Regions from separate parts of the Cytobacillus sp. FSL W7-1323 genome, predicted to be linked through region 3. Evidence: a T-box and tRNA genes for the amino acid it is inferred to sense, from the RefSeq annotation. Region 3 holds a T-box; the other regions hold tRNA genes.
The links. The T-box of region 3 lies ahead of tyrS (tyrosine--tRNA ligase). A T-box ahead of a tRNA ligase gene usually reads a tRNA of that ligase, here a tRNA-Tyr.
Positions count from the first base shown of each region.

Region 1: it encodes a tRNA-Tyr, which carries the amino acid that the T-box ahead of tyrS (tyrosine--tRNA ligase) is inferred to sense. The anticodon was not compared.
Region 2: it encodes a tRNA-Tyr, which carries the amino acid that the T-box ahead of tyrS (tyrosine--tRNA ligase) is inferred to sense. The anticodon was not compared.

Region 1 is NZ_CP151998.1:3,829,752-3,836,409, forward strand. It holds gene rodA (rod shape-determining protein RodA) at 1-897, opposite strand, end outside; gene MKX67_RS19445 (DUF4931 domain-containing protein) at 1,030-1,794, opposite strand; gene MKX67_RS19450 (FixH family protein) at 1,991-2,746, opposite strand; tRNA gene MKX67_RS19455 (tRNA-Arg) at 3,050-3,123, opposite strand; tRNA gene MKX67_RS19460 (tRNA-Asn) at 3,139-3,213, opposite strand; tRNA gene MKX67_RS19465 (tRNA-Ile) at 3,224-3,300, opposite strand; tRNA gene MKX67_RS19470 (tRNA-Gly) at 3,308-3,378, opposite strand; tRNA gene MKX67_RS19475 (tRNA-Leu) at 3,396-3,477, opposite strand; tRNA gene MKX67_RS19480 (tRNA-Cys) at 3,482-3,552, opposite strand; tRNA gene MKX67_RS19485 (tRNA-Gln) at 3,557-3,628, opposite strand; tRNA gene MKX67_RS19490 (tRNA-His) at 3,645-3,720, opposite strand; tRNA gene MKX67_RS19495 (tRNA-Trp) at 3,727-3,800, opposite strand; tRNA gene MKX67_RS19500 (tRNA-Tyr) at 3,804-3,887, opposite strand; tRNA gene MKX67_RS19505 (tRNA-Phe) at 3,901-3,976, opposite strand; tRNA gene MKX67_RS19510 (tRNA-Asp) at 3,996-4,072, opposite strand; tRNA gene MKX67_RS19515 (tRNA-Met) at 4,076-4,149, opposite strand; tRNA gene MKX67_RS19520 (tRNA-Ser) at 4,164-4,256, opposite strand; tRNA gene MKX67_RS19525 (tRNA-Met) at 4,273-4,346, opposite strand; tRNA gene MKX67_RS19530 (tRNA-Ala) at 4,373-4,448, opposite strand; tRNA gene MKX67_RS19535 (tRNA-Pro) at 4,462-4,538, opposite strand; tRNA gene MKX67_RS19540 (tRNA-Arg) at 4,547-4,620, opposite strand; tRNA gene MKX67_RS19545 (tRNA-Gly) at 4,624-4,698, opposite strand; tRNA gene MKX67_RS19550 (tRNA-Leu) at 4,722-4,803, opposite strand; tRNA gene MKX67_RS19555 (tRNA-Lys) at 4,813-4,888, opposite strand; tRNA gene MKX67_RS19560 (tRNA-Thr) at 4,903-4,978, opposite strand; tRNA gene MKX67_RS19565 (tRNA-Val) at 4,994-5,069, opposite strand; tRNA gene MKX67_RS19570 (tRNA-Glu) at 5,074-5,148, opposite strand; rRNA gene rrf (5S ribosomal RNA) at 5,179-5,295, opposite strand; rRNA gene MKX67_RS19580 (23S ribosomal RNA) at 5,529-6,658, opposite strand, start outside.
Region 2 is NZ_CP151998.1:1,394,767-1,401,424, reverse strand. It holds gene MKX67_RS07305 (iron-hydroxamate ABC transporter substrate-binding protein) at 1-779, opposite strand, end outside; gene MKX67_RS07300 (ABC transporter ATP-binding protein) at 843-1,658, opposite strand; tRNA gene MKX67_RS07295 (tRNA-Gly) at 1,997-2,067, opposite strand; tRNA gene MKX67_RS07290 (tRNA-Leu) at 2,071-2,153, opposite strand; tRNA gene MKX67_RS07285 (tRNA-Leu) at 2,175-2,263, opposite strand; tRNA gene MKX67_RS07280 (tRNA-Cys) at 2,295-2,368, opposite strand; tRNA gene MKX67_RS07275 (tRNA-Gly) at 2,388-2,462, opposite strand; tRNA gene MKX67_RS07270 (tRNA-Gln) at 2,468-2,542, opposite strand; tRNA gene MKX67_RS07265 (tRNA-His) at 2,589-2,664, opposite strand; tRNA gene MKX67_RS07260 (tRNA-Trp) at 2,671-2,744, opposite strand; tRNA gene MKX67_RS07255 (tRNA-Tyr) at 2,748-2,831, opposite strand; tRNA gene MKX67_RS07250 (tRNA-Thr) at 2,843-2,915, opposite strand; tRNA gene MKX67_RS07245 (tRNA-Phe) at 2,919-2,994, opposite strand; tRNA gene MKX67_RS07240 (tRNA-Asp) at 3,049-3,125, opposite strand; tRNA gene MKX67_RS07235 (tRNA-Met) at 3,129-3,202, opposite strand; tRNA gene MKX67_RS07230 (tRNA-Val) at 3,213-3,288, opposite strand; tRNA gene MKX67_RS07225 (tRNA-Glu) at 3,293-3,367, opposite strand; tRNA gene MKX67_RS07220 (tRNA-Ser) at 3,383-3,476, opposite strand; tRNA gene MKX67_RS07215 (tRNA-Asn) at 3,479-3,553, opposite strand; rRNA gene rrf (5S ribosomal RNA) at 3,573-3,690, opposite strand; rRNA gene MKX67_RS07205 (23S ribosomal RNA) at 3,920-6,658, opposite strand, start outside.
Region 3 is NZ_CP151998.1:1,529,565-1,536,222, reverse strand. It holds gene MKX67_RS07970 (AzlC family ABC transporter permease) at 1-393, opposite strand, end outside; gene MKX67_RS07965 (XRE family transcriptional regulator) at 515-1,066, shown strand; gene MKX67_RS07960 (MarR family transcriptional regulator) at 1,176-1,655, shown strand; T-box leader at 1,660-1,872, shown strand; gene tyrS (tyrosine--tRNA ligase) at 1,912-3,159, shown strand; gene MKX67_RS07950 (4-hydroxyphenylacetate 3-hydroxylase N-terminal domain-containing protein) at 3,227-4,639, opposite strand; gene MKX67_RS07945 (cysteine dioxygenase family protein) at 4,642-5,097, opposite strand; gene MKX67_RS07940 (Rrf2 family transcriptional regulator) at 5,284-5,718, shown strand; gene MKX67_RS07935 (ABC transporter ATP-binding protein) at 5,835-6,629, opposite strand; gene MKX67_RS07930 (ABC transporter permease) at 6,651-6,658, opposite strand, start outside.

The DNA.
Region 1 (6,658 bases), 2.3 Mb from region 3:
AACAACCACACTTGCCCCAATAAAACCGAACTCTTCTCCTATGATACTAAAAATAAAATCTGTGTGACTTTCTGGTAAGTAAACTTCTCTTGTGCCGTAGCCCTTTCCTGTTGTCTCACCAGAACCGATTGCAAGTAAGGAGCGCGTTAGTTGAAAACCTGTAGAACTTTGATAATTATAAGGATCGATCCAAGAATAAATTCGCCCCAATTGGTATTCCTTTACTCCCAAATATTTCTCCAACAACTCTGGATGCCACAATACAAAATAAAAAATACCAACAACTAAAGTTACACCTACACTTACAATAGGCGCAAGTATTTTCCAAGTGATACCTGAGATAAAAACCATTCCGAGCAAAATCGCTAAAATTACCAAGGAAGTCCCCAAATCTGGTTGTTGCATGATGAGTAACAAAGGGAACCCAGTAACAATTAGCATTTTAAATAATAGGAAAAAATCTGTTTTCACAGTTTTTAATTGTGTCTTTTGATGATGGTCATCGATGACCCTGGCTAAAGCTAATATGAGAAAAACCTTTACTAACTCAGCAGGCTGTATTTGTCCAAGACCAGGCAGCCGTATCCATGATTTCGCTCCATTAATTACAGGAGCAATACTTTCAGGTGCGACAACAAGAAACCCAAGTAGCAATAGTCCAAAACCGTAAGCATACCAAGAAATTTTCTTTAATTGTTCAGCATCTAATGTAATGACTGCTAGTATAATCCCTATTCCCACTACATACCATACAATTTGTTTTAGTAAAAAATTCTCACCGTATTGTTCAGTCGTTTGTGCACTATATATAGAAATACAGCTCACTAAAAACAATAAAAATAAAATAAGAACTAAAGTATAATCAATTCTCGATGTTGTCGTTCGTTTAGAAGTCATTAATCAATCTCCTTATGAAACAAAGGCTCTTCATTAAAAATAATCTGTGTACAATACTTCATTATATTTTTTTTAGATGAAAATCACAACAGCTACGTATATTTCTTTTTTGTAACAAAGAAAAAATGCATATTATAATTGTACATATTTACTTTGAATATCCTTCACCATCCACATGATGTTATTAGGTACTTGTGGCAAGAAATATCCGATAAAAAGAGGGCTTGTTACATATCGAGGGACAATTTTTGCAAATATTTCATTCTCGAAATGGTAAAAGAATAGATTATAGCTGTTACATGTAAAAGGAAAATCCCTCAAAATATATTTGGTTGCCATTTGAATATATTTAGCAAACGCTGCGATATCCTTTTTCTGTCCTAATTTAACATTAAATTCATAAAAACCAATACGTGGTTTATTAGATAAAGAAAATTCAGTATCACCATGTTGATCAATTAACTCTCCTACAAAATCGTCAGCCTGCACCTTATTTTGATATACGACATCATATAAACCTACAATTTGCATATGAGGATGAGCAATGCTTCCACCTGAATGAGGACCATGATTCTTGAAAAAAATCACAGATTTATATTTATCACTTTTCTCCATACTTAACCAATTGTCTAAACCAAATGTAATCAATCTGACTAAATGGTTGTCATCATACTGTGAAAGTTCCGTGTCACACTGATCTGTCTCGATTAAGACCGTTTGATGAGCATTTTCTAATACGGGATATTTATTCTCCAACCAAATGATTGGACCATCCTCCGCAATAATCTTCGTCAATTGTTCTCTCTGACAGAACGGACACACTTGTTCTTTATTCCTTATACTATTAGGTTTCTGTTTACCAATGCTTGTATTAAAAAATAAATGAGTATTTGTCATTTGTTATTCTCTCCTGATTTCAATTACTTACTTCTATTATAAAGGGCTTCTTCTTTATAGTGTGAAAGTTTGATTATGATTAGTATAAAATTCATCAATATTAAAGGCAACTTCACTTGCGTAACATGAAAACAAAAGTACATTATTAAATAAGATAAAAAAGATATTTGCATATGCAAATATCTTTCTTCTACTGTTAATTTACTATGACCTCAAATTCACTATGTTCATGTAATCCTTCATCATTTTCTACATGAACGACAATCTTGTATGTTCCATTATCAGTAAATGCATGTGCTGCTGTATACATCCCACTAGTTTCCTCTACTGCATCTACCCATGCCACCTGATGATCATCAATTGACTGAACGATTTCTAACCTCACATTTGCCTCTTCAAGTCCTTGTTCTTCTTTAGTAATATGAATATCAAATGGAGTTTCCTCATTCGTCTTAATATCAGCAGTAGGACTTATATGTATCGCTACATTTCCATCATGCTCATGTGCGCTGTGGCCTTGATTTTCTTCTTCGTTATCTATTTCAGCACTGCCTACCGCCACTTTAACTTTAGGCATAGTGTGCATACTTCTTGCGGTGACATGTGACTGAATATGATAGATAGCATCTTTTTCAAATGTATAGGATGCAACGTACTTGCCATCATTCTCGTGTTCTGCTTCTATTAATTCACCATTATCCTTTTTCCCATCTTCCCACAATTCAAATTTTACTTCATCTGCATCTTCCACAGACTCGTCTCCCTGAGTAACAGTAACTTCCAAGCGTACTTCTTCGTTCCTTTTAATCTGACTTGGTATCGAGATACTGGCATCGATTGCAGCAGGAACTGATCCTTCCCCACCACTAGAGTTTGCATCATTCTCTGCATTTCCACAAGCAGCAAGAAAAATAATCATAATTACAGAAAAGGTTGATATCCACTTCTTCATAAAAAGCCCCTCTTTCTTAAACATCTAATCTTTCTCATCTATATTACTAATAATATGTGTTAGAAAAGTGAAATAATTTGTTAATGAGAGAAATATGTAAAATAAAGAAAATATAGGTATAAAAAAAGATTTATTTGGAGAAACTTCTATTACAAGTGTAAATCCCCCTTTTTAGCTTCCATTCATGGAAGCTTTTTTTTTGTACTTATCTACAAAGCTTTCAACTAGATGCCTAGAAGCTTAATTTAAAATTAATCATACAAAAAAAGCTCATAAACCTTATAGAAGATTTAAGAGCTTTGACGCGCCTTAGAGGATTCGAACCTCTGACCCACAGCTTAGAAGGCTGTTGCTCTATCCAGCTGAGCTAAAGGCGCAAACTAAAATATGTATGGCTCCGCAGGTAGGATTCGAACCTACGACCGTTCGGTTAACAGCCGAATGCTCTACCACTGAGCTACTGCGGAATAATATAAATGGTGGGCCTAAATGGACTCGAACCATCGACCTCACGCTTATCAGGCGTGCGCTCTAACCAGCTGAGCTATAGGCCCCTATTTAAGCGGGTGAAGGGAATCGAACCCTCATCATCAGCTTGGAAGGCTGAGGTTTTACCACTAAACTACACCCGCATTTAAGAACTTTAACATACCGGTGGTCGGGGTCGAACCGACACTCCCGAAGGAACACGATTTTGAGTCGTGCGCGTCTGCCAATTCCGCCACACCGGCATAAAGGCAACACCCGGATTTGAACCGGGGATAAAGGTTTTGCAGACCTCTGCCTTACCACTTGGCTATGCTGCCATAACTGGGCTAGTAGGGTTCGAACCTACGAATGACGGAATCAAAATCCGTTGCCTTACCACTTGGCTATAGCCCAATAAAATGTTTGAAAATGGGGCGGCTGATGGGAATCGAACCCACGAATGTCGGAACCACAATCCGATGCGTTAACCACTTCGCCACAACCGCCATAATTGGCAGGGGTAGTAGGAATCGAACCCACATCAAAGGTTTTGGAGACCTTCGTTTTACCATTAAACTATACCCCTAGATGGTGGAGGGGGGCAGATTCGAACTGCCGAACCCGAAGGAGCGGATTTACAGTCCGCCGCGTTTAGCCACTTCGCTACCCCTCCAAAAAAGACTAAATGGTGGCTCAGGACGGAATCGAACCGCCGACACAAGGATTTTCAGTCCTTTGCTCTACCGACTGAGCTACTGAGCCAAAATAATAAATATGTAAATGGCGGTCCGGACGGGACTCGAACCCGCGACCTCCTGCGTGACAGGCAGGCATTCTAACCAACTGAACTACCGGACCAGATTGCGGGGGCAGGATTTGAACCTGCGACCTTCGGGTTATGAGCCCGACGAGCTACCGGACTGCTCCACCCCGCGATAATAAATATTAATGGCGGAGGAAGAGGGATTCGAACCCCCGCGGGCTTTAACACCCCTGTCGGTTTTCAAGACCGATCCCTTCAGCCAGACTTGGGTATTCCTCCATTAATAAAAAAGCAATAGCGGCGGAGGGGATCGAACCCCCGACCTCACGGGTATGAACCGTACGCTCTAGCCAGCTGAGCTACACCGCCATAAAATATATTGTTAAAAATTAAATTGGTGGAGCCTAGCGGGATCGAACCGCTGACCTCCTGCGTGCAAAGCAGGCGCTCTCCCAGCTGAGCTAAGGCCCCTAAAAAGTATTCGTGGTCGGGAAGACAGGATTCGAACCTGCGACCCCTTGGTCCCAAACCAAGTGCTCTACCAAGCTGAGCTACTTCCCGAAATAAAACGCGCCCGAGAGGAGTCGAACCCCTAACCTTTTGATCCGTAGTCAAACGCTCTATCCAATTGAGCTACGGGCGCATATGGAGCGGAAGACGGGATTCGAACCCGCGACCCTCACCTTGGCAAGGTGATGTTCTACCACTGAACTACTTCCGCAAATATCCATTATAAAATACTAATGCGGGTGAAGGGAGTCGAACCCCCACGCCTTGCGGCGCCAGATCCTAAGTCTGGTGCGTCTGCCAATTCCGCCACACCCGCAAATATAAATGGTGAGCCATGAAGGACTCGAACCTTCGACCCTCTGATTAAAAGTCAGATGCTCTACCAACTGAGCTAATGGCTCGTACAAAGGACGAGTGGTGCCGGCCAGAGGACTTGAACCCCCAACCTACTGATTACAAGTCAGTTGCTCTACCAATTGAGCTAGGCCGGCAAATAAACACAAAAATGGTGGAGGATGACGGGATCGAACCGCCGACCCTCTGCTTGTAAGGCAGATGCTCTCCCAGCTGAGCTAATCCTCCAAAATGGTGACCCCTACGGGATTCGAACCCGTGTTACCGCCGTGAAAGGGCGGTGTCTTAACCGCTTGACCAAGGGGCCAAAAAATAACCCCAAAAATTGGGGTAGTTTGCCCGGCAGCGTCCTACTCTCACAAGGGGACAGCCCCTAACTACCATCGGCGCTGAGAAGCTTAACTTCCGTGTTCGGTATGGGAACGGGTGTGACCTTCTCGCTATCGCCACCGGACTATGAAATTGTAAGGGAATCGTTCCCTCAAAACTAGGTAATGTTGAAGAAGATATTTATTGAGTAATCGCCTGAATGCGTGCTGTAGGATACTACTTACGTAGTTCTGTCCAGCTGCGGCGCCTAGGTGCTCGAGGTCATAAGTCAAATTTGTCATGAGGTTAAAGAACAACCTCCTGTCAAATCTGTCTTATGCTTGTCGCACCTGTGCAAGGCGCTTTCGCTTTTCGTTTTTGGTTAAGTCCTCGATCGATTAGTATTAGTCAGCTACATGTGTCGCCACACTTCCACCTCTAACCTATCAACCTGATCATCTTTCAGGGATCTTACTAGCTTGCGCTATGGGAAATCTCATCTCGAGGGGGGCTTCATGCTTAGATGCTTTCAGCACTTATCCCTTCCGCACATAGCTACCCAGCGATGCCTTTGGCAAGACAACTGGTACACCAGCGGTGCGTCCATCCCGGTCCTCTCGTACTAAGGACAGCTCCTCTCAAATTTCCTGCGCCCACGACGGATAGGGACCGAACTGTCTCACGACGTTCTGAACCCAGCTCGCGTACCGCTTTAATGGGCGAACAGCCCAACCCTTGGGACCGACTACAGCCCCAGGATGCGATGAGCCGACATCGAGGTGCCAAACCTCCCCGTCGATGTGGACTCTTGGGGGAGATAAGCCTGTTATCCCCGGGGTAGCTTTTATCCGTTGAGCGATGGCCCTTCCATGCGGAACCACCGGATCACTAAGCCCGACTTTCGTCCCTGCTCGACTTGTAGGTCTCGCAGTCAAGCTCCCTTGTGCCTTTACACTCTACGAATGATTTCCAACCATTCTGAGGGAACCTTTGGGCGCCTCCGTTACTCTTTAGGAGGCGACCGCCCCAGTCAAACTGCCCACCTGACACTGTCTCCCATCCCGATAAGGGATGTGGGTTAGAATTTCAATACAGCCAGGGTAGTATCCCACCGACGCCTCCACCGAAGCTAGCGCTCCGGCTTCTAAGGCTCCTACCTATCCTGTACAAGCTGTACCAAAATTCAATATCAGGCTACAGTAAAGCTCCACGGGGTCTTTCCGTCCTGTCGCGGGTAACCTGCATCTTCACAGGTACTATAATTTCACCGAGTCTCTCGTTGAGACAGTGCCCAGATCGTTACGCCTTTCGTGCGGGTCGGAACTTACCCGACAAGGAATTTCGCTACCTTAGGACCGTTATAGTTACGGCCGCCGTTTACTGGGGCTTCGATTCAAAGCTTCGCGTGAGCTAACCTCTCCTCTTAACCTTCCAGCACCGGGCAGGCGTCAGCCCCTATACTTCGCCTTGCGGCTTCGCAGAGACCTGTGTTTTTGCTAAACAGTCGC
Region 2 (6,658 bases), 130 kb from region 3:
TCAGTAAAGGAATTATCGGCTCCTTGTCCATCTCCTAGGAAAATATAATCTCCAGCATATTTTGGTATGACTTCTGAAGATATAGCTAAGTACCCTGGTCCAAATACTTCTTCTTCTACCGCTTTAGGTGCTTTTAAACCAAGTGCTTGATAAATGATTTCTGTTCCGCGTCCCCAGTTCTCACCATACACATACATGTCTTTACCAAATGTCTCAAATACCATAATAGTCGCATCATCACCAATTGCCTCTTTTACTTTCTCACCTTCAGCAGCTGTCTTTTCTTTCCACTCTTCCACCCATGCTTGTGCTTCCTGCTCTTTTCCTAACACCTTACCTATTTCAAGGTGTTGATCTAAATAGCCATATTTTTCATAAGTTAATGTGACGGTTGGCGCGATTTCTTTGTATTTATCTAAATTTTCGTCAGTTGAATATGCAATAATTAAATCTGGTTCTAATTCTAATAATTTCTCTACATTATCTGCTGTAATGACTTCAGAATCTTTCAGTTTATCACCATAAAATTTGTTCGCTTTAGACCACTCATCTATTGCTACTGGCGTAATCCCTAATGATAGAACATTACCAGTGTAAGCCATAGATGCTACTCTTTCAGGATTAGCTGGTAACTCCATTTCTCCATTTTCTGATTTATATGTAAATGTTTCTTTTTCCGTTTCCTTACTGCCTTCACCTGACGATTCATTCCCACCATTTCCGCAAGCTGTTAAAACTAATAATAGAATAAAAAATAAAAATACCAATTGCTTTTTCAAGTTCTCCATCCACCTTTAAAATAATAATCATTCTCAATTATAGTCAAAAAAAGAAGCAAATCATTAAACGACTTGCTCTTGAACTACCATCCTACTATCAATTAAATCATAAGTTAAGCAGATTGGTTTTTGTGTACGTGGATCAATACCAATTTCTGCATCAATATTAAATACTTCTCTTAAAATCTGCTTATTCATAACTTCCTTCGCAGCACCATTTTTAATAATTTTTCCTGCTCTCATAGCAATTAAATAATCAGCAAACCTTGCTGCATGGTTTAAATCATGAATAACCATAACAATTGTTCTATTTTCTAATTGATTAAGCTCTTTTAACAGTTCTAATACTTCCAATTGATGACACATATCTAAATATGTAGTCGGCTCATCTAATAAGATTATATCAGTCTCTTGAGCCAAAGCCATCGCGATCCATACTCTTTGCCGCTGTCCACCAGACAATGCATCTACTTCTCTATCTTTAAATTCTGCAATTCCTGTTACTTGGAGTGCCCAATCTATCACCTGGCGATCTTTTGCTGTTAATCTCCCCATACCCTTTTGATATGGAAATCTTCCATAAGATACTAGCTCTGAAACCGTTAAGCCTTCAGGAGCATCAGGAGATTGAGGAAGAATGGCCATTTTTTGTGCAATCGCTTTTGTCGATTCCTTACTGATTTGCTTACCATCAAGATATACAGACCCAGCTTTGGCTTGGATAATTCTTGCAATCGTCTTTAAGACAGTCGATTTACCACAACCATTCGGCCCAATAATAGCCGTAATCTCACCGTCTGGTATCATCATGTTTAAGTTCTTCACAATCTCTCTATCACCGTATGCAATTCTTAAGTCTTCAGTAAATAATCTAGACAAGGTCATTCACTCCATCCGAACATTTTAGATCATCATCATGTCATTGATAATGATTATCAACTTCAAAGAAAATTTTATCTAATAAAAGCTATCCTGTCAACCATCAATACGAAAAGTTTTCATTTCCAACATATTTCTTGTTAACCAACCTGTATTCTGCATATATTTTTTAAGGAGAATGCATTTCTCGTTACTGAAGCCTTTCATCCATTCTCTTCACTCATTATGCACTTCGTTAAGGTTAGTAAAAAACAACAAAACTAATCACTTCAACTAAAAAAAACTGTAGACAATCTGCTAATAAATAGAGATTGTCTACAGTCCTTAACTTCCATATAAGCGGGTGAAGGGAATCGAACCCTCATCATCAGCTTGGAAGGCTGAGGTTTTACCACTAAACTACACCCGCAAATACCGGTGGTCGGGGTCGAACCGACACTCCGTGATGGAACACGATTTTGAGTCGTGCGCGTCTGCCAATTCCGCCACACCGGCAAATATTCTTTTATTTAATTATGGTGCCGAGGACCGGAATCGAACCGGTACGGTAGTCACCTACCGCAGGATTTTAAGTCCTGTGCGTCTGCCAGTTCCGCCACCCCGGCATGAGGTGTATAAAAATGAGTGAATATGTATTGGAGGCGGCAACCGGATTTGAACCGGTGGTGAAGGTTTTGCAGACCTCTGCCTTACCACTTGGCTATGCCGCCATCAATATAAATAACTACTTGGAGCGGAAGACGGGATTCGAACCCGCGACCCTCACCTTGGCAAGGTGATGTTCTACCACTGAACTACTTCCGCAGATCTGGCTGGGCTAGCAGGGTTCGAACCTGCGAATGACGGAATCAAAATCCGTTGCCTTACCACTTGGCTATAGCCCATTTGTATATTCTATGCATGAAAGCAAAAAATGTGAATTTAAAATAATGGGGCGGCTGATGGGAATCGAACCCACGAATGTCGGAACCACAATCCGATGCGTTAACCACTTCGCCACAACCGCCATAATTGGCAGGGGTAGTAGGAATCGAACCCACATCAAAGGTTTTGGAGACCTTCGTTTTACCATTAAACTATACCCCTAGATGGTGGAGGGGGGCAGATTCGAACTGCCGAACCCGAAGGAGCGGATTTACAGTCCGCCGCGTTTAGCCACTTCGCTACCCCTCCATAAAAAACAATGCCGGCCAGAGGACTTGAACCCCCAACCTACTGATTACAAGTCAGTTGCTCTACCAATTGAGCTAGGCCGGCAAATGGTGGCTCAGGACGGAATCGAACCGCCGACACAAGGATTTTCAGTCCTTTGCTCTACCGACTGAGCTACTGAGCCAAAACTTATACGTTTTACAATATGTTTTAAATTAATTTGTGTGAATTTATGTAGTGGCGGTCCGGACGGGACTCGAACCCGCGACCTCCTGCGTGACAGGCAGGCATTCTAACCAACTGAACTACCGGACCAAATTGCGGGGGCAGGATTTGAACCTGCGACCTTCGGGTTATGAGCCCGACGAGCTACCGGACTGCTCCACCCCGCGATAATATGAATGGTGGAGGATGACGGGATCGAACCGCCGACCCTCTGCTTGTAAGGCAGATGCTCTCCCAGCTGAGCTAATCCTCCAAAATGGTGACCCCTACGGGATTCGAACCCGTGTTACCGCCGTGAAAGGGCGGTGTCTTAACCGCTTGACCAAGGGGCCAATTTATATGTTTAATGGCGGAGAGCAAGGGATTTGAACCCTTGAGACGGCTATAAACCGCCTACACGATTTCCAATCGTGCTCCTTCGGCCAGCTCGGACAGCTCTCCATTGGCTCCGCAGGTAGGATTCGAACCTACGACCGTTCGGTTAACAGCCGAATGCTCTACCACTGAGCTACTGCGGAATAATTTAATAGTATGTATGCCCGGCAACTTCCTACTCTCACAAGGGGACAGCCCCTAACTACCATCGGCGCTTTAGAAGCTTAACTTCCGTGTTCGGTATGGGAACGGGTGTGACCTTCTCGCTATCGCCACCGGACTTTTTAAAGACATATATTATTATAACGTCTTTAATAAAATTTTCAAGAGAAATTTTAAATCATTCTCTGAAAACTAGGTAATGTTGAAGAAGATTGTTTTGAGTAATCGCCTGAATGCGTGCTGACGCGACTACTTACGTAGTGCTGTCTAGCTGCGGCGGCTTGAAGCCGCCCGCATTTCGTATTGTCCAGCTACAGCGCCTAGGTAGGCGCTTTCGCTTTTCGTTTTTGGTTAAGTCCTCGATCGATTAGTATTAGTCAGCTGCATGTGTCCCCACACTTCCACCTCTAACCTATCAACCTGATCATCTTTCAGGGATCTTACTAGCTTGCGCTATGGGAAATCTCATCTCGAGGGGGGCTTCATGCTTAGATGCTTTCAGCACTTATCCCTTCCGCACATAGCTACCCAGCGATGCCTTTGGCAAGACAACTGGTACACCAGCGGTGCGTCCATCCCGGTCCTCTCGTACTAAGGACAGCTCCTCTCAAATTTCCTGCGCCCACGACGGATAGGGACCGAACTGTCTCACGACGTTCTGAACCCAGCTCGCGTACCGCTTTAATGGGCGAACAGCCCAACCCTTGGGACCGACTACAGCCCCAGGATGCGATGAGCCGACATCGAGGTGCCAAACCTCCCCGTCGATGTGGACTCTTGGGGGAGATAAGCCTGTTATCCCCGGGGTAGCTTTTATCCGTTGAGCGATGGCCCTTCCATGCGGAACCACCGGATCACTAAGCCCGACTTTCGTCCCTGCTCGACTTGTAGGTCTCGCAGTCAAGCTCCCTTGTGCCTTTACACTCTACGAATGATTTCCAACCATTCTGAGGGAACCTTTGGGCGCCTCCGTTACTCTTTAGGAGGCGACCGCCCCAGTCAAACTGCCCACCTGACACTGTCTCCCATCCCGATAAGGGATGTGGGTTAGAATTTCAATACAGCCAGGGTAGTATCCCACCGACGCCTCCACCGAAGCTAGCGCTCCGGCTTCTAAGGCTCCTACCTATCCTGTACAAGCTGTACCAAAATTCAATATCAGGCTACAGTAAAGCTCCACGGGGTCTTTCCGTCCTGTCGCGGGTAACCTGCATCTTCACAGGTACTATAATTTCACCGAGTCTCTCGTTGAGACAGTGCCCAGATCGTTACGCCTTTCGTGCGGGTCGGAACTTACCCGACAAGGAATTTCGCTACCTTAGGACCGTTATAGTTACGGCCGCCGTTTACTGGGGCTTCGATTCAAAGCTTCGCGTGAGCTAACCTCTCCTCTTAACCTTCCAGCACCGGGCAGGCGTCAGCCCCTATACTTCGCCTTGCGGCTTCGCAGAGACCTGTGTTTTTGCTAAACAGTCGCCTGGGCCTATTCACTGCGGCTCATCAAGGCTTTAACACCCTAATGAGCACCCCTTCTCCCGAAGTTACGGGGTCATTTTGCCGAGTTCCTTAACGAGAGTTCTCTCGCTCACCTTAGGATTCTCTCCTCGCCTACCTGTGTCGGTTTGCGGTACGGGCACCTTATTCCTCGCTAGAGGCTTTTCTTGGCAGTGTGGAATCAAGAACTTCGGTACTAAATTTCCCTCGCTATCACAGCTCAAGGTATGTGACCATGGGATTTGCCTCATGGTCCCTCTAACTGCTTAGACGCACATCCAATAGTGCGCTTACCCTATCCTCCTGCGTCCCCCCATCACTCAAACAGAATACGGTGGTACAGGAATATCAACCTGTTGTCCATCGCCTACGCTTTTCAGCCTCGGCTTAGGTCCCGACTAACCCTGAGCGGACGAGCCTTCCTCAGGAAACCTTAGGCATTCGGTGGATGGGATTCTCACCCATCTTTCGCTACTCATACCGGCATTCTCACTTCTAAGCGCTCCACCAGTCCTTACGGTCTAGCTTCAACGCCCTTAGAACGCTCTCCTACCACTGAACATCAACGATGTTCAATCCACAGCTTCGGTGATACGTTTAGCCCCGGTACATTTTCGGCGCGGAGTCACTCGACCAGTGAGCTATTACGCACTCTTTAAATGGTGGCTGCTTCTAAGCCAACATCCTGGTTGTCTAAGCAACTCCACATCCTTTTCCACTTAACGTATACTTTGGGACCTTAGCTGGTGGTCTGGGCTGTTTCCCTCTTGACTACGGATCTTATCACTCGCAGTCTGACTCCCATGGATAAATCTTTGGCATTCGGAGTTTGTCTGAATTCGGTAACCCGATGAGGGCCCCTAGTCCAAACAGTGCTCTACCTCCAAGATTCTTACGCATGAGGCTAGCCCTAAAGCTATTTCGGAGAGAACCAGCTATCTCCAAGTTCGATTGGAATTTCTCCGCTACCCACACCTCATCCCCGCACTTTTCAACGTACGTGGGTTCGGGCCTCCATCCAGTGTTACCTGGACTTCACCCTGGACATGGGTAGATCACCTGGTTTCGGGTCTACGACCACATACTCATTCGCCCTATTCAGACTCGCTTTCGCTACGGCTCCGTCTGTCCAACTTAACCTCGCATGTAATCGTAACTCGCCGGTTCATTCTACAAAAGGCACGCTATCACCCATTAACGGGCTCTAACTACTTGTAGGCACACGGTTTCAGGATCTCTTTCACTCCCCTTCCGGGGTGCTTTTCACCTTTCCCTCACGGTACTGGTTCACTATCGGTCACTAGGGAGTATTTAGCCTTGGGAGATGGTCCTCCCTGCTTCCGACGGGATTTCTCGTGTCCCGCCGTACTCAGGATCCACTCTGGAGGGAACGAAGTTTCAACTACAGGGCTTTTACCTCCTATGGCGGGCCTTTCCAGACCTCTTCGTCTATCTCGTTCCTTTGTAACTCCGTATAGAATGTCCTACAACCCCAAGAGGCAAGCCTCTTGGTTTGGGCTAATCCCGTTTCGCTCGCCGCTACTCAGGGAATCGCGTTTGCTTTCTCTTCCTCCGGGTACTTAGATGTTTCA
Region 3 (6,658 bases):
AGTTTTTTGCACGCCATCTTTTGTAGCAATAACTGAAAAAGATTCATCTGTAATGCCGAATGAATAGAGTGCCTTTTTCATTAGTCTGTCATCTTCGGCTTTTTCATTAAGCGCTGTACTCATCAGAAAATGGCGAATATTAACAATAAAAGTTGTAAAAATAATTTCGAAAGTACTCGTCCCTAAACTAATTAAGCTAAGTGCCATATATTGTGATGCACCTGCAAAAACAATCATACTCATAAGTACAGTCTCTATAAAAGATAAACCTGTTGTCTTTGCTAATAAGCCAAACGTAAGTGCAACGGGGGCATAACCAATCGCAATACTTACACCAGCCTGCACCCCTTTTCGAAATGGTACTTCTCTTGTTTGTAACAATAGCTCCGCCAAGATTTCTCCCTACCCTTCATCCCAAAAAATAGTATAATATTGAATAAATAAACTGATTAGTTATTTGTACAATATATTATACATTCGTACGTTATAATAAACAATCATTTTCGGAGGAATTATGGATAATATTCAAAAAAATATCGGTGTTAACTTAAAAAATCTACGTAAAGCACGAGGTTTAAGTCTAGATACTACAGCCAACTTAACTAATGTAAGTAAAGCGATGCTTGGGCAAATAGAACGTGGTGAATCCAACCCAACAGTGACAACATTATGGAAGATTGCCACAGGATTACAAGTTTCCTTCTCATCTTTAATTAAGGAACAGCAGTCTCCTATTCATGTGGTTAATCGCCATGATATAAGCCCCATTATGGAGTATAGTGGGAAATATCGCGTATATCCGGTCTTCCCATTTGACCCAAGGAAAAAGTTTGAAATTTTTACTGTCGAGATTGAGACAGGTTATGAACATCTATCAGAAAAACATAATGAAGGTGTTGAAGAGTATGTAACGGTGATTACTGGTACACTACAACTTGAAATTAATGAACAACAATACACCATTCAACCAGGTAATTCCATCCGTTTCTCCGCCAACAAAGCACATACGTATCGCAATATTGGGGAAGATATGATTATTTATCAAACAGTTTTGTATTACCCTTAAGTTTAAGGGTTGCAATTCTGTTTCTTTTTTTGTAGAATCATTTCATAGCTAATGATTCTGAAAATAAAAGAGGGGTGATCCTATTCACCAATTAGACGAAGATGGCTATTTGCATCCTGAAGAGTCAACGGTCATTCAAAAGATAAGTAAAAAAACAACGATAGAGCCAAATGCAATAGCCGTAGTCACTAGCCTATATCGCATTGGCCAAGGCATTAAAAATAAGCTAGAGCAAGAAGTGTTAGCCAAGCATAAAATCTCTTGGACTTCCTTTTCGATTCTTTATGATTTATGGATATATGGAAAAATGGAAACAAAAGAGCTTGCCCTTTCTGCAGGTGTATCAAAAGCAACAATCAGTAATATTATGCGTACATTAGAGAATAAGTCATTTTGCAGAAGGGAAACCGACCCAAGAGATCGCCGAAACACTTTTGTTGTGATTACACCTAAGGGTAGAGACGTCATTGAAGAGCTTTATCCCGAATTTCATGAGGGAGAAATCTCCATTGTTAAAGGGTTAAAAACGGACGATCAAAAGCAATTAGCTGCAACCCTTTACCGGCTCATTAAAGACAATAAATTTTAATAAAGAAAAAGTGATGATAGAAGTCTTAGTAGCAACCTCCTCCCTATCACAGAGAGCCGACAAATGACTGAGAGTCGGTATAAAGGATGAAGCGAATTACAACTTCTTGAACTTTCATTGCTACTTGCAATGAACGGCTACGTTCGTTAAATGTTGAGGTGGAGAAGTATTATACTTCTCAATTAGGGTGGTAACGCGTGAAATCCACGTCCCTTTTATCAGGGATGTGGATTTTTATTATTTTTTAAGGATGTGAATAATTGTGAAAGAAAAATTATCAGAACAGCAATTAAAAGAGTTACAGAGACAATTAAAGTTATACAAACAAGGTGTGCAAGAAATAATACCCACTGAAGAATTAGAAGAAAAGTTAGCAAAATCTATTTTATTAAATAAACCTTTAAAGATAAAACTTGGCTTAGACCCTTCAGCTCCTGACGTTCATTTAGGTCATACGGTTGTTTTAAAGAAGTTAAAGCAATTCCAAGATAATGGTCATACGATTCAATTATTAATTGGGGATTTTACTGGTAAGATTGGTGATCCAACAGGTAAGTCCATCGCTAGAAAGCCGTTAACCGATGAAGAAGTGAAGCATAACGCCCAAACTTATTTTGAGCAATTTGGTAAAGTACTCGATATGGAAAAAGTTGAATTACATTATAATTCAACATGGCTCTCTCAACTTAAGTTTGATGATGTCATTCAATTAGCAGGTAAAATTACCATTGCCCGTTTAATGGAACGTGATGACTTTGAAGAAAGAATTGCCTTCGGGAAGCCGATTTCTTTACACGAATTCTTCTACCCAGTCATGCAAGGATACGATTCTGTTGTGCTTGAATGTGATATTGAGTTAGGGGGCACCGATCAGCACTTTAATGTCCTTATGGGTAGGCACTTTCAAGAGAAATTTGGAAAAACTAAGCAAATTGCACTGCTGATGCCACTACTTGAAGGATTAGATGGCGTTGAGAAAATGTCAAAATCGAAGAATAATTATATCGGTATTAATGAACCAGCAAACGAAATGTACGGGAAAGCGATGTCCATTCCGGATGAACTCATGGTGAAGTACTTTACACTTATTACTCCACTTACACCTGAAGAAATAACTGAGATAGAAGAAGGGCTAGTTAAGCGAACCCTCCATCCACGTGATGTAAAGATGCAATTAGCAAAGCTAATTGTACAAATGTACCATGATGAAGAGGCAGCTGAAAAAGCAGAACAACAATTTATTACGATTTTCCAAAAAGGAGAAGTACCTGAAGAACTGCCGACAATGACATGGACTGGCCCAACTTCTATCACCTTTGTGCAATTGTTAGTAGATACAGGCTTACTGCCTTCAAAATCCGAGGCTAAAAGAATGATTGCTGGTGGCGCAATTAAAATAGATGGTAAAAAAATCATCACTGATATGGAAACGACTACGATTAGCCATAATATGATTGTTTCAGTAGGTAAAAGAAAATTCATGAAATTATTGTTAAAGAATTAGGTTGTGAGGTAATTTAAAAATAGTCACCTTTTATCAGGTGGCTATTTCAATGTTTAGGCTTCTTCTACTAACAGTTTTTCCAAAAGGGAGCTAGCTGTCTCGTCCACTCTTTTTTATCATATTTCCGCCACATATCTGCTGTTTGCAGCATCGGATCCCCAGAATAAAAGCGCTCGTATAATTCATGACGAGAACCAAAAGGTGAACCTATTAAATCCCAAGCTAATTTAAATAGCTTCGTCCTTTCTTCTGCAGTAGCATTCTTCCCTTTATAATACTGTTGTGTCAACTGACTGATTTGACCTGATAGATCGGCCATGGACGAAGGTAATTGTATCAAGCCGCCAGCACCTATTAATTGAATGATTTCAACTGCATTGGGATAATATTTCGTCCCCAGTACTCTCGCTGTTTGAATATAATTAAAATCTGGAATATAAATGTCTTTCTCCAACTTTCCATTTTGTTCAGCGGCAATGATTAACCCTTCAATTGTGCGAATTTGGATAATAAGTTCCCCTAGCTTTTCTTGTACATGTAAATAGCCATCTGCTCCAATCACATGTGCCATGGCATTTGCTACTGCTGCCATAAAAGATAACTTCGTTTGCAAGCGCACAATGGCTTGATGATACGCTAAGCTATTAGAAATAGAATCAACTTTTAACTGAGCTAAAGCAATAGGGTTATCATGCAGTAAAACTCTCTCCCACGGAACAAAGACATCATCGAAAATCAGGACCGCATCCATTTCATCGTATTGTGCACTAAGGGAATATTCAACTTGCGACGCTTCTGCAAAAGACTCACGACAAACCATATGCAAGCCCTTAGCATTTGCGGGCACAATCAGCATATGCGCTAAATCTTTCTTCGCCTCATCTAAAGGTGCTAAGGGATAAACAATAATATCATGGGCATAAGGTGCGGAAGTGCCAATCATCTTAGCCCCATTAATATATACGCCTTCGTTTGTCTTTTTTGTTATTCTCAATAAACCTAACTTTTTCGTATTATAATACTCATTAGCACTCCGGTTGATTTGCGGATCTCTTTGAATAATGGCAATGAAACGATTTTCTCTTTTGGCTATATGATAATAAGCCTCTATTTTTCCTGGGAAATGCGGATCTAATTCACGATACGCTTCTCTATTTGCATACCAGCCTGCCACTCGCGAACGGGCATAATCGGAAAGTCGACTCATCATGCCGTTCGTATCTTTCGCCCATGCCTCAAAAGCCGTGCGCCTTTCCTGTAATTCAGTGATATTTCTTGGCAAATAAAAAGCCTTATGCACCCATTGCTGTAAATCATCATCAAAATAACCGATTAATGGCTGTAACTTTGGGTTCGTTAATTGCGAAAACAAGGATTCAATCGTCGTCAACGTACCTCTAAAATTTGTATCTTCGGTAATATCAATTCTTTTACCGTTCAACCACACATTTCTGCCATCCTTTAAGCTTTCAATAAACAAGCTTATTCTCTCCCTTCAGCAGGATAAGTCTGATTATGTGCTAATGGCGGTGAATACACATGAAAACTAATGACCTCAAATGGTGTGGGATTAAACATGAGATGAATGGTATCCCCTTGTACATGAAAAGACTCATCTGCCTTATATGACTCAATTTTATTAACCGATAAATCTTTATGATAAATGAGATTAAGTAAGCTTCCCTGAACAACATAAACTTCTCCTTTTGAAAAACCATGATCATGGACAAGCGTTTTAGCAAATGGCGGAAGATAAACAACAATGACCTCAACCTGCTGATTGCGATAAATGACGTTTCTCCCATACTCTAACATCCCTTGCGGTTGTGTAATATAAGGCTCCAACTCTTTTGAACAAATATTTAATGAACGAATCGCCTTATCTAAAGGCACTTCTTTTTCTTGTAAAACTTGGCGAACTTTTTCTTGAAATGTCACGGTGTAAATCGCTCCTTTACATGCAATTCTATGAATAGTTGATCGACTTTCTCAACTTTCTAAAATACAATATGACAAGCTTGTACTTTCGTGATTAGAATGCAAGAAAATGAGTAGAAGCCTAGGTTATAATTCTATGAAAGCACTAATACCCTTTTATAAGATGTTTAACAGGAGGCCGAACTTTTGAAAATATCGAGTAAAGGTGAATATGCGCTGCGTTCATTAATTGTTCTCGGGAATAATGAAGGAACTGTTATAACCATCAAAGACATTTCAGCTCAAACATTAGTACCTGTTCAATATTTGGAACAAATTCTACTTCTTTTAAAAAGCCATGGTTATGTAAAAAGTAAACGAGGTGTCTACGGGGGCTATATGTTAAAGAAAGAAAGTCATGAGATTAATATAGGAGAGGTCATTCGTCAACTAGAAGGTCCACTTGCACCGATGAGTTGTGTCAGTATCACCGCTTATGAATATTGTCCATTAGAAGATCAAGGGTGTGTGCTTCAGCCACTATGGGCACTATTGCGTGAAGAAATTGCCTTTATCTTAGATCAAGTTTCATTACAAGATTTGATCAACCGCAACATTCCTTCACCAAGACAAAATCATTAAATAGAAATCACCCTGCTATCGTATTTATAAACAATCTATTGATAGAACAAAAATCAAGTCCCCACCACAAAAAAAAGAGTCCACTAACGGACTCTTTCTCACACTAAAATCTTCATTTATGCAAGTATTGCACGGTCACTGTTCATTTTTTCACCACGAATTTGTTGAAATTCATTTAATAATTTTTCAACCGTAAGCTGCGATTTTTGCTTCTCATCCGCAGAAAAAATAATCTGGCCTTTATCCATCATAATTAACCGATTTCCTAGATCGATCGCTTGCTGCATATTATGAGTTACCATTAATGTCGTTAATTGGTATTTAGCAACAATTTCTTTCGTTAAATTCGTAATCAATTCTGCCCGGGATGGATCTAAAGCAGCCGTATGCTCATCCAATAAAAGGATTTTAGGTTCTGTGAAGGTTGCCATCAAAAGAGACAATGCCTGCCTCTCACCACCTGATAATAAACCTACTTTTGCTTGCAGTCTGTTTTCCAAACCTAAATGAAGCATCTCTAATTTTTCTTGAAAAAACAATTTTCTTTTCTTCGAAACGCCTATATGCAAGCCGCGTGATCTCGTTCTTGTGTAGGCAATGGCTAAGTTCTCTTCGATCGTCATTGCAGGTGCAGTCCCTGCCATTGGGTCTTGGAATACGCGCCCTATTAGACGTGCCCGTTTATTTTCCTTTACATTCGATACATTTTTTCTATCAATAATTATTTGACCGACATCCGGTATTAACTTCCCTGAGATAATGTTCATTAAAGTCGATTTTCCTGCACCATTACTACCAATGACCGTCATAAAATCGCCTTGATGAAGATCGAGATTCATCTGTGTTAGTGCAATCTTCTCATCTGGTGTGCCTTCATTGAAGATTTTATGAATCTGATTTAATTCAAGCATGTCGTCACCCCTCTCTTCTACTTATTCCA